One region of the Streptomyces sp. 71268 genome, then DNA from elsewhere that is predicted to be linked to it. Evidence: riboswitches for the same ligand, from Rfam matches in the RefSeq annotation. Region 1 holds a riboswitch; each other region holds the start of a gene.

Region 1 (3,707 bases):
GTGCCGACGGGTCGGCCTCCTTGAGCTCCCACACCGCCGAGGTCTGGGTGACGGTCACGTCGTCGAGGACGCCGAGCGAGCCGATGATGACGCCGGCGAGCAGCAGGCCCTGGATCTCGATGTCGGGGTAGAGCCCGTGCACCAGGCCGGTCTGGTCGTCGGTGTTGCCGGTCAGGTGGGCCCAGCCGATGAACAGCGAGCCGAGCAGGCCGATCAGCAGCAGCGAGATCAGCGTGCCGAGCACCGCGACGGAGGTCCTGGCGGTCAGCCCGTGACACATGTACAGCGCCACCAGCATGATCGCGCTGCCCCCGACCACCGCCACTACCAGCGGGTTCGAGCCCTGCAGGATGGCGGGCAGGATGAACAGCGTCAGCACCCCGAAGCTGATCGCGAGGGCCACCAGCGCGAACACCCCGCGCAGCCGCCCCACCGCCACCACGGCCAGCGCGAACAGCCCGGCAAGCAGCGCCATCGGCATCTCCCGATCGACGTCGGAGACCGAGTACTGCAGCTCCTTGGGCGCCTTGGGGGCGTACGCCAGGATGAGCTTCTGGCCCTTCTCGAACTGCCGGGACGCGGACGGCTGCACGATCTCGGGGAACGTACGGCCCTTGTCCTTGCCCGACGTCACCTCGATCGTGGCCTTTTCGCACATCTCGTCCTTGGCCGCGCCCCCCGCCGCCGGGTCGCCCGACTGCTGCCCTGGCGGGGGCTGTTGCGGCTGGGCGTGCACGTCCGCGCAGCGCACCTGGTCGATCCGCACCACCCGCCCCGACTCGGTCGTCCGGTCGAAGCCGAGGCCCGAATCGCCCTTGTGGCCCGGCGCCCCGCCCGGCCACAGCACGGCGAGCCCGACCGCGACCGCCACGCTGAACGGGATGAGCACCGCCGCGATCACCTTGCGCAGATGCCGCGACACCGGAGCGGCGGGACCGTGACTGTGGCTGTGCCCATGGCCGTGCCCATGCCCGTGTCCGCCGCCGGTCCCGGGTCCAGACCCGGGCCCGGGACCGGACTCGTGGTCGTGGCCGGTGGGTTCGCCGTCGAACCCGGCTCCGCCCGTGGGCCGTTCGCCGCCCGCGCCCGGCTCCGCGGGGCCGGGCGGTGGGGACGACGGTGGCGGTGGGGGGAGGCCGGGGCCGGGTGGCCGTCCGGGGGCGGGCGGCCCGGCGTGGGGGGTGCGGCCGCCGCTGGGGCCCTGGCTCGGTGGGAGTCATGGTCCGATCATCGCAAGGCCCCCTGGCCCAATCCGCCGGGGAGCGGTTAGCGTGGTGGCACCTTTGCAATCGCGGGAGCTCGGAGCACCGGGCTGAGAGGGCGCTGACCTCCGTACGGGACGACCGGTCGACACCGGCGAACCGCCAGCGGAAACGGCTGCGTCGACCGCCGAACCTGTTACCGGGTAATGCCGGCGTAGGGAGTAGGTCTCATGACCGCATCTGACGCACACACGCCTGCCTCCGTTGAGGCGAACGACACCGACGGCGCGCCGCGCGACATCGGATGGCACAAGGGCTATCTGAGCGGCTCGCGCCCCGACCTGCGGGTCCCGGTGCGGCGAGTGCACCTCACCAACGGCCGAGACGTCACGCTGTACGACACCTCGGGCCCGTACACCGATCCGAACATCGACACCGACGTGCGGCGCGGGCTGCCGCCGCTGCGCGAGAACTGGATCATCGGCCGCGGCGACACCGAGGAGTACGCCGGCCGGCCGCTACGCCCCGAGGACGACGGCATCAAGCACACCTCGCCGCGCGGCGGGCTCAAGAACCTCGACGCGGTCTTCCCCGGCCGCCCCCGCCAGCCCCGCCGGGGCCGCGACGGACAGGCCGTCACCCAACTCGCGTACGCGCGCCGCGGCGAGGTCACGCCGGAGATGGAGTACGTCGCGCTGCGCGAGAACGTCTCCCCCGAGGTGGTCCGCGAGGAGATCGCCGCCGGCCGCGCGGTGTTGCCGGCCAACGTCAACCACCCGGAGATCGAGCCGATGATTATCGGCAAGCGGTTCCTGGTGAAGGTCAACGCCAACATCGGCAACTCCGCCGTCACCTCCTCCATCGAGGAGGAGGTGGAGAAGATGACCTGGGCGACCCGCTGGGGCGCGGACACGGTCATGGACCTGTCCACCGGTCGCAACATCCACACCACCCGCGAGTGGGTGCTGCGCAACTCCCCCGTGCCGATCGGCACCGTGCCGCTCTACCAGGCCCTGGAGAAGGTGGACGGCCGGGCCGAGGAGCTGAGCTGGGAGATCTACAAGGACACCATCATCGAGCAGGCCGAACAGGGCGTCGACTACATGACGGTGCACGCCGGCGTGCTGCTGCGGTACGTGCCGCTCACCGCCCGCCGCAAGACCGGCATCGTCTCGCGCGGCGGCTCGATCATGGCGGCCTGGTGCCTCGCGCACCACAAGGAGAGCTTCCTCTACGAGAACTTCGAGGAGCTGTGCGACATCCTCGCGGCGTACGACGTCACGTTCTCACTCGGTGACGGGCTGCGCCCCGGTTCCATCGCGGACGCCAACGACGAGGCGCAGTTCGCCGAGCTGAAGACGCTCGGCGAGCTGAACTCCATCGCCAAGCGGCACCACGTACAGACCATGATCGAGGGCCCGGGCCACGTCCCGATGCACAAGATCAAGGAGAACATCGACCTCCAGCAGGAGATCTGCGAGGAGGCCCCGTTCTACACGCTCGGCCCCCTGACCACGGACATCGCGCCCGCGTACGACCACATCACCTCGGGCATCGGCGCCGCGATGATCGCCTGGTGGGGCACCGCGATGCTGTGCTACGTCACGCCCAAGGAGCACCTGGGCCTGCCGGACCGCGACGACGTGAAGACCGGCGTCATCACGTACAAGATCGCCGCCCACGCCGCCGACCTGGCCAAGGGGCACCCCGGCGCCCAGGAATGGGACGACGCGCTCTCCGACGCGCGGTTCGAGTTCCGCTGGGAGGACCAGTTCAACCTGGCCCTCGACCCGGACACGGCCCGCGCCTTCCACGACGAGACCCTGCCGGCCGAGCCCGCCAAGACGGCACACTTCTGCTCGATGTGCGGGCCGAAGTTCTGCTCGATGAAGATCTCCCAGGACATCCGCCGCGAGCACGGCGGCGCCCTGGACGCCGCCGCGGCCGAGGCCGGAATGGCGGAGAAGTCCCGGGAGTTCGCCGCCGCCGGCAACCGGGTGTACCTGCCGATCGCCGACTGACCGCCCCTTCCCCGAGCGCCGTCCCGACCCACCCGGGACGGCGCTCGGGCGCGTCGAGGGCCGGAATCGGGCGCGGCCTCGGCGGGGTGGGCCAGGGGGCTTCGAGCGTGGGCCCGGGGCACGGTGCACGCCCGGAGGTAGGGGCGGAGCAGGAGCGCGTCCAGGCGGGCTCGGGGGCACGGGTCATCGAGCGCGAGCGTGGCCGACGGCGGCCTCGGCCAGGCCGGCGATCAGCGGATGGGCCCGGGTGCCGTCGCCGTCCAGTTCGGGTTGGAAGAGTGTGGCCAGGAAGAAGGGATGGTCGGGCAGTTCGACGACGCGGACCTCGCCCGCCTCGTCGGTGCCGGTGAAGGCCAGGCCGTGGGCGCGCAGGGTGTCCAGGTAGTCGGGGTTGGGCGCGTAGTCGCAGTGGTAGCGCGCCCGGGCGCGGTCGGCTCCGATGAGGTCGCGGGCCCGGGAGCCGGGGGAGAGGCGGACGACGCCC
Region 2 (3,707 bases), 2.4 Mb from region 1:
GGCTGGCACCTGGAGCGCCCGGTTCTCGCCACGGCGCACCGCGATCAACTGGCCCTCCTTGACCAACTGCCGCACCCGGGTTACCTCGACGTCGAGCAGTTCGGCGATGTCGGGGAGGGTGAGCCAGGCAGGGACGAGAGCATCGGTCTTTGCGTCAATCTCGGTCACGGGACAAGCCTGCCATCTGGGACTGACACTCGGTAGCCGAAAACGGTCAGCTACCCCCTTCTCACACCTCGGCCGCCCGCTCTGACCTGGGGTTTTACGCCGAGAAGCGATCCGTGGCGGCTACCGGGCGGCGCCGCCGCCGGGCCTCGCCCGGCCGGTTCGCGAGCGGCCCGGGCGCCCGGCCGCCGCGCCCGGTACGCGCCAGCCGGCCACCTCGCCCAGCCCGCTCGCCGGGCGCCCGCGAGGGGCGGCGGGCCCCACGCGGCGCGCCCGCGGGCCCCTGCCGCCGGCCTGGCCCGCCGCCCGCGGGCCCCTGCCGCCGCCAGCCCGGCCCGCGCGTCAGCGGACGGCGGACTTGAGTGGCACCGACGGGTCGGCCGCGCGGGCCTCGTCCAGGTGGGCGCCCTGCTCGATCAGCTTGCGGCCCTGGGTCAGGTCGCGCGGGCGGCCCACCGCCAACAGGGCGATCAGGGCCCCGTCGCGCAGCCAGCACACGCTCCAGGCGGCGCTCGTCGGGTCGCCGCGCCAGACCATCGTGTCCGCGGCCGTGTGGTGACCCGCGTACTGCACGAACCGGCCGAACTGCTCGGACCAGAAGTACGGCACCGGGTCGTAGACCGGCCCCGTGAAGTGCGCGGCGTCACCGCCGACGATGTGGGCCGCGACCGTGCGCGGCCCCTGGAGCGCGTTGTCCCAGTGGTGCACGAGCAGCCGCTGGCCGTAGCGGGCCGAGGGGAAGGAGACGCAGTCGCCGACCGCGTACACGTCGGGGGCCGAGGTGCGCAGCGCGCCGTCGGCCCGCACGGAGCCGTCGGGCCCCAGGGCGATGCCCGACTCCGCCAGCCAGCCCGTCGCGGGCCTGGCCCCGATGCCGACCACCACGGCGTCGGCCGGCAGCCGGGTGCCGTCGGCGAGCGAGACCGCCCCCGGCTCCACGGCGGCCACCCGCGCCCCGGTGCGCAGCACGGCCCCGCTGTCCGCGTACCAGCCGACCATGTGCGCGGCCACCTCGGCCGGCAGCGCGCCGGCCAGCGGCCGGTCCGCGGCCTCGACCACGGTCACCGCGCAGCCCGCCTCGCGGGCCGCGGTGGCGAACTCGGCCCCGATCCAGCCGGCCCCGACGACGACGATGTCGTGCTGTGCGGCGAGCACCGGCCGCAGCCGCTCCGCGTCATCCAGCGTGCGCAGCAGGTGCACGCCGGGCACGCCCTCGCTGCCGGGCAGCGCGATCGGCTCGGCGCCGGTGGCGATCACGAGATGGGCGTACGGCACCGGGCCCGCGTCGGTGACCACGAGGCGATCGGCCGGCCGCACGCCGGCCACCCAGCGGCCGAGCTGGAGGTCGATGCCGAGCGCGGCGAAGTCCACGTCGAAGGCCGACCCCTCGGCCTTGCCGAGCAACACCGCCTTGGACAGCGGTGGCCGGTCGTACGGCTGGTGGGGTTCGCCACCGAGCAGCGTGATGGTGCCGGTCCAGCCCTGCTCACGCAGGGCGACCGCGGTCTGCACCCCCGCCATGCCGGCCCCGACGATCACGACCCGGCGGTCGTCGCCGCTCGGGCCACCGGTCACGGCGCGGCCCTGGCCGCCGTTACGCGTCTCCTCGGTGTCCTCGCTCACGCGATCACTGTAGGACGAGGCGTCTCACGGGCCGCAGCGCCGTGCGGGGAGATCTCCGACACAAGGTCGCCCGCCGTGACACGGCGGGCCCGCGCTCCGGGCGCGGGGTCGGTGGCCCCACCACGGATACCGGGCCCGCTCCGTTTCGGGGCCACGGGGGGCGTATTAGGGTGGCGGGTGCACACCACTCGCGGGAGCCCGGACGCACCGGGCTGAGAGGGGGGCTGGCGGCCCCCGACCGTACGAACCTGATCCGGGTCATTCCGGCGAAGGGAGGGGCTGGACGCCCATGCACGCGTCTGCCGAGGACCACGCGGCCGCCCACGACGGGGCCGCCGCGACCGCGCCCCCGTACCACGAGGACCCGCACCGTCCCCCGCCCGGGGCCCGCCCCGCTGACGCGCGGCGGCCCGCGCCGCAGGGGGCGGTGGCGGCGCGGCCAGCGGCCTCCGACGTCCGCTGTGACGTGCTGGTCATCGGCGGCGGCATCATCGGCCTGGTCACCGCGTGGCGCGCCGCCCAGCGCGGGCTGCGCACCGTGCTGGCCGACCCGGCGCCCGGTGGCGGGGCCGCCCAGGTCGCGGCGGGCATGCTGGCCGCCGTCACCGAGACGCACTACGGCGAGGAGACGCTGCTCGGCCTGAACCTGGCGTCCGCGCGCCGCTACCCCGACTTCGCCACCGAGCTGACACAGGCGAGCGGCCAGCCCACCGGCTACCGTGCCTGCGGCACCCTCGCCGTCGCGCTCGACAGCGACGACCGGGCGCAACTCCGCGACCTGCACGCCCTCCAGCAGCGCTGCGGGCTCGACGCGCGGTGGCTGACCGGGCGTGAGTGCCGGCGCCTGGAGCCGCTGCTCGCGCCCGGCGTGCGCGGTGGCGTGTGGGTCGAGGGCGACCACCAGATCGACCCCCGGCTGCTCGCCGCCGCCCTGCTCACCGCCTGCCGGCGCGCCGGGGTCGACTTCCGGCACTCCTGGGCGCGCCGACTGACGCTGGCCGGCCCCGGGGACGCCCGGGAGGCCGCGGAACACGCCGGTGACCGGCGCGCGACGGGTGCCGTGCTGGCCGACGGCGCCCGGGTCGCGGCGGGTCAGGTGGTCCTCGCCGGCGGCAGCCTCAGCGGCCGGCTCGCCGGGTTGCCCGCCGACGTGGTGCCGCCGGTGCGGCCGGTGAAGGGCCAGTTGCTGCGGCTGCGGGTGCCGGCCCCGCTGGCCGCCGCGGGGCCGTTCCTGTCCCGCACCGTACGGGCCGTGGTGCGCGGCGGGCAGATCTACCTCGTGCCCCGGGTGAACGGCGAGCTGATCGTCGGGGCGACCACCGAGGAACTCGGCTGGGACACCACCGTCACCGCGGGTGGCCTGTACGAGCTGCTGCGGGACGCGCACGAGGTGCTGCCGGGCGTCACAGAGCTGGAGCTGGTCGAGACGCTGGCCGGGCTGCGCCCCGGCTCGCCCGACAACGCGCCGCTGCTCGGCCCGACCCGGCTGCCCGGCCTGGTCCTGGCCACCGGCCACCACCGGAACGGCGTGCTGCTCACCCCGGTGACCGGCGACGTGCTGGCCGAGGTGCTGACCACCGGCGAACTCCCCCCGTACGCCCACCCGTTCACGCCCCTGCGCTTCCCCCCAGCGCCAGCACCAGCACCAGCACCAGCACCAGCGACCGTGCCAGTCCGCGAGACGGCCAGCGGCGGCCCCACGCCGCCGCCGTACGACACGTCACCGGTCGCGCCCGCCGGGCCCGCGCCGGCCCCGGCGCCCGACCGGCCCGCCCTGGCCACCCGGCCGACCGACGCACCCCAGGAGCCGTAAGCCATGACCGTCTCCCCTCCCGCCACCCTCACCGTCTCCGTCAACGGCGAGCCCCGGCAGGTGCCGGACGGCACCACGCTCGACCAGCTCGTCGCCACGCTCACCG
Region 3 (3,707 bases), 2.1 Mb from region 1:
CTGCTGCCGGGGCACGGCGGAATCATGGACCGCCTCGACTCGCTGCTTCCGACGGCGCCGGTGGCCTGGCTGCTGCTGGTGATGTTCGTCGGCGCGGGCTGAAAGGCCCACGGCCGACGACGAGCCGCCCGCCCACGAGCACTGTGGGCGCGGCGGCTCGTGGTGTGTGAGGGGACGCGCAGGCGGCGCCCGGTGTCCTCTTCTTCAGGGACGGGGGACGGAGGAGGGGCGCGGAGTGTGGAGATGCGGCTCCCCTGGCGGTGCGGGGGAGTGGCTGTGTGGCGCGCGGGCGTGGCGTGGCGCGCTGCCGGAGTGTGCGTGGGGCCGCCTGATGGGGGGAGGGGCACGTCGGCTGGCACGGGGCACGGGGCATGGAGCACGGGGCGCGGAGCGGCGGCGTGGGCAGGGCGCTGGGGCGGAGCGGTGTGAGTGGGGGTACGGGGCGCGGAGCACGGGGCGTCATCTGGCGCGAGGTCGCCGGGTGGAGGCGAGGCGTAAGGGCGGGGCGGCGGAATGACACGGCGTACGGAGCGTGCGGCGGGCCGGATCGTCGAGGTGTTTTGCCGTGTGGGCGAGGTTGCCAGCGGAGCGAGATCGCTTGTGCGGTGGCCTGTCGGGATGAGCTGAAGGGGCGGTGAGCGAGGCGCCGCCGGAGGTCGCGGGTTTCGGTCTGAATGTCGCGGATAGCTGCCGTGAGCTGCGGTTTCGCGTACTTCGAGGGTGCCGTACGCGGACGGCGAGGTCTTGCCCGTATGTCTGCGACACTAGATGCACCATGCCTGCACCCGGAGAACTCACTTTCGTCGCGCCGCGCGGAGCCAAGAAGCCGCCGCGGCACCTTGCCGACCTCACCCCCGCCGAGCGCCGTGAGGCCGTGGCCGCGATCGGTGAGAAGCCCTTCCGTGCTGGACAGATCTCCCGGCACTACTTCGCTCGGTACACGCACGACCCGGCGAACTGGACCGACATCCCCGCGGCCGCACGCGAGAAGCTGGCCGCGGAGCTACTGCCCGACCTGATGAACGTCGTCAGGCACATCAGTTGTGACGGCGACACCACCCGTAAGACGCTGTGGCGACTGCACGACGGGACCTTGGTCGAGTCGGTGCTGATGCGCTACCCGGACCGGGTCACGATGTGCATCTCGTCGCAGGCCGGCTGCGGCATGAACTGCCCCTTCTGCGCCACGGGCCAGGCCGGGCTGGACCGTAACCTCTCCACCGCGGAGATCGTGCACCAGATCGTCGACGGCATGCGTGCTCTGCGTGACGGTGAGGTGCCGGGTGGGCCCGCGCGGTTGTCGAACATCGTTTTCATGGGTATGGGCGAGCCGCTCGCCAACTACAAGCGGGTTGTCGGCGCCATCCGACGGCTGACCGACCCGGAGCCGGACGGGCTGGGCATCTCCCAGCGCGGTATCACCGTCTCCACGGTGGGCCTGGTGCCGGCGATGCTGCGGTTCGCCGACGAGGGCTTGAAGTGCCGCCTGGCTGTGTCGTTGCACGCGCCGGACGACGAGCTGCGCGACACCCTGGTGCCGGTCAACACCCGCTGGAAGGTCCGCGAGGTCCTGGACGCCGCGTGGGAGTACGCGGAGAAGTCCGGCCGCCGGGTATCCATCGAGTACGCCCTCATCAAGGACATCAACGATCAGGCGTGGCGGGCCGACCTGCTGGGCAAGCTGCTGAGCGGACGTCGGGTGCACGTCAACCTCATTCCGCTCAACCCCACGCCCGGATCGAAGTGGACCGCTTCGCGCCCCGAGGACGAGCGCGCGTTCGTCGCGGGGCTTGAGGCGCATGGAGTGCCCGTGACCGTTCGGGATACTCGGGGTCAAGAGATCGACGGTGCGTGCGGGCAGCTGGCGGCCTCCGAGCGCTGACGGGGCGTGAGGAGCGCGCCACGGCGGCCCCACTTCCGTACGCACCAGCATTCCGCGGTGCACGATGCTTGGCGTGCCCCGTGCCCCGTGCCCCGTGCCCCGTGCCCCGTGCCCCGTGCCCCGTGCCCCGTGCCCCGTGCCCCGTGCCCCATGCCCGTTGGGCCGTCAGGCTGACGGGCACGGTCCCTGGCCGTGGACCGTGGGGTGGGACGGTGTGCGTGGCGCGGGCCGGCGCGATCTTGGGTGGGCGATGCGCTGATACTGTGCCGCGATACCGTTGAGTCGAACAAACGCACATTTCCGACAGGGGAGCGCTACGCGCTGAGAGTGCGGCACCGCAAGGGCCGCAGACCCTCAAACCTGATCCGGGTCATACCGGCGTAGGGAGTCATACGCACTGATGAACAGCTACCTTCGGCGTGCCGTGGGCACGGCACTGCTCGGCGCACTGGGTGCCACGACGCTCGCGGCGTGCGGCGAGTCCGACAACGGAGCGGACTCCAAGACGGTCACCGTCGTCTCGCACGACTCCTTCGTGGTCTCGAAGTCGGTGCTTGACGAGTTCACCAAGCAGACCGGCTACAAGGTCAAGGTCGCGCGCGGTGCCGACGCCGGAGCGGCGGTGAACCAGGCCATCCTGTCGAAGGGGAACCCGCAGGGCGACGTCTTCTTCGGCATCGACAACACGTTGCTCTCCCGCGCGCTCGACGAGGGCGTCTTCGCCCCGTACCGCGCCAAGGACCTGGACCAGGTGCCGACGGAGCTGCAACTGGATGCCGCGAAGCACCGCGTGACCCCCGTGGACACCGGCGACATCTGCGTCAACTACGACCGGAAGTACTTCGCCGACAAGGAGCTCGCGCCGCCGCAGACCTTCGACGACCTCATCAAGCCGCAGTACAAGAACCTCCTGGTCACCGAGAACGCCGCCACCTCGTCGCCCGGATTGGGCTTCCTGCTCGGAACGGTCGGCGCGTACGGGGACGACGGCTGGCAGGACTACTGGAAGAAGCTGAAGGACAACGGGGTCGAGGTCGTGGACGGCTGGGAGCAGGCGTACAACGACCGGTTCTCGGGCTCCGGCGGCGGTTCGGGCAAGGGCGACAAGCCCCTCGTCGTCTCGTACGCCTCCAGCCCGCCCGCCGAGGTGGTCGGCGTCAAGCCGCAGCCCAAGGAGGGCCCGACGGGGGTGGCCACCGGCACCTGCTTCCGGCAGATCGAGTTCGCCGGGTTGCTCGACGGTGCGAAGAACAGCAAGGGCGGCAAGGCCCTGCTGGACTTCATGTTGAGCAAGAAGTTCCAGGAGGACGTACCGGTCAAGATGTACGTCAACCCGGTGCGGCGGGACGCGAAGCTGCCGGAGGTCTTCACCAAGTACGGCGAGCGGATCACCAAGCCGGCCACCGTCGCTCCGGAAAAGATCACTGAGAACCGCGAGCAGTGGATCAAGTCGTGGACTTCGCTCGTCGTGAAGTGAGCGACCATTCGCGCCCCGGTACGGCGAACGGGGCGGAATCGCTGAGTACCGGACGCGACGGTGCGGAGGCACGGGGCACGGGGCACGGAGCCAGCGCCCCGGCGGGCCAGGGTGCGAAACGTCTTGTGCGGCACGGGGCGGGGGGAGACGGAGCACGGGGCACGGAGCACGGGCGACGGACGCCGAGGGCCTGGCGTGTCGCGGGACTGCGCTTGGGCTTGATGGCCGTGCCGCTCGGGTTCTTCGGGCTCTTCTTCGGCTACCCGGTCGCCGCGATCACCGCCCGCGGGCTCCACCCCGACGGTGCCTGGCAGTTCGCTCGCATCGGCGACGTGCTCGGTGACCCCG

The links. A riboswitch is a leader RNA that binds a small molecule or an ion and turns the genes downstream of it on or off. The one in region 1 is predicted to bind thiamine pyrophosphate.
Region 2: it holds a riboswitch for thiamine pyrophosphate, as region 1 does, so the genes downstream of both, thiO (glycine oxidase ThiO) here and thiC (phosphomethylpyrimidine synthase ThiC) in region 1, are expected to answer to the same signal.
Region 3: it holds a riboswitch for thiamine pyrophosphate, as region 1 does, so the genes downstream of both, OYE22_RS07610 (thiamine ABC transporter substrate-binding protein) here and thiC (phosphomethylpyrimidine synthase ThiC) in region 1, are expected to answer to the same signal.

Annotation. Positions count from the first base shown of each region.
Region 1 is NZ_CP114200.1:4,230,375-4,234,081, forward strand. It holds partial or broken gene OYE22_RS16310 (YibE/F family protein) at 1-982, opposite strand, end outside; TPP riboswitch at 1,282-1,440, shown strand; gene thiC (phosphomethylpyrimidine synthase ThiC) at 1,433-3,223, shown strand; gene OYE22_RS16320 (hypothetical protein) at 3,407-3,707, opposite strand, start outside.
Region 2 is NZ_CP114200.1:6,581,583-6,585,289, reverse strand. It holds gene OYE22_RS26235 (Rv2175c family DNA-binding protein) at 1-168, opposite strand, end outside; gene OYE22_RS26230 (FAD-dependent oxidoreductase) at 508-1,740, opposite strand; TPP riboswitch at 1,969-2,080, shown strand; gene thiO (glycine oxidase ThiO) at 2,078-3,601, shown strand; gene thiS (sulfur carrier protein ThiS) at 3,605-3,707, shown strand, end outside.
Region 3 is NZ_CP114200.1:2,099,586-2,103,292, reverse strand. It holds gene OYE22_RS07620 (phosphatidate cytidylyltransferase) at 1-102, shown strand, start outside; gene rlmN (23S rRNA (adenine(2503)-C(2))-methyltransferase RlmN) at 776-1,882, shown strand; TPP riboswitch at 2,178-2,286, shown strand; gene OYE22_RS07610 (thiamine ABC transporter substrate-binding protein) at 2,283-3,359, shown strand; gene OYE22_RS07605 (iron ABC transporter permease) at 3,581-3,707, shown strand, end outside.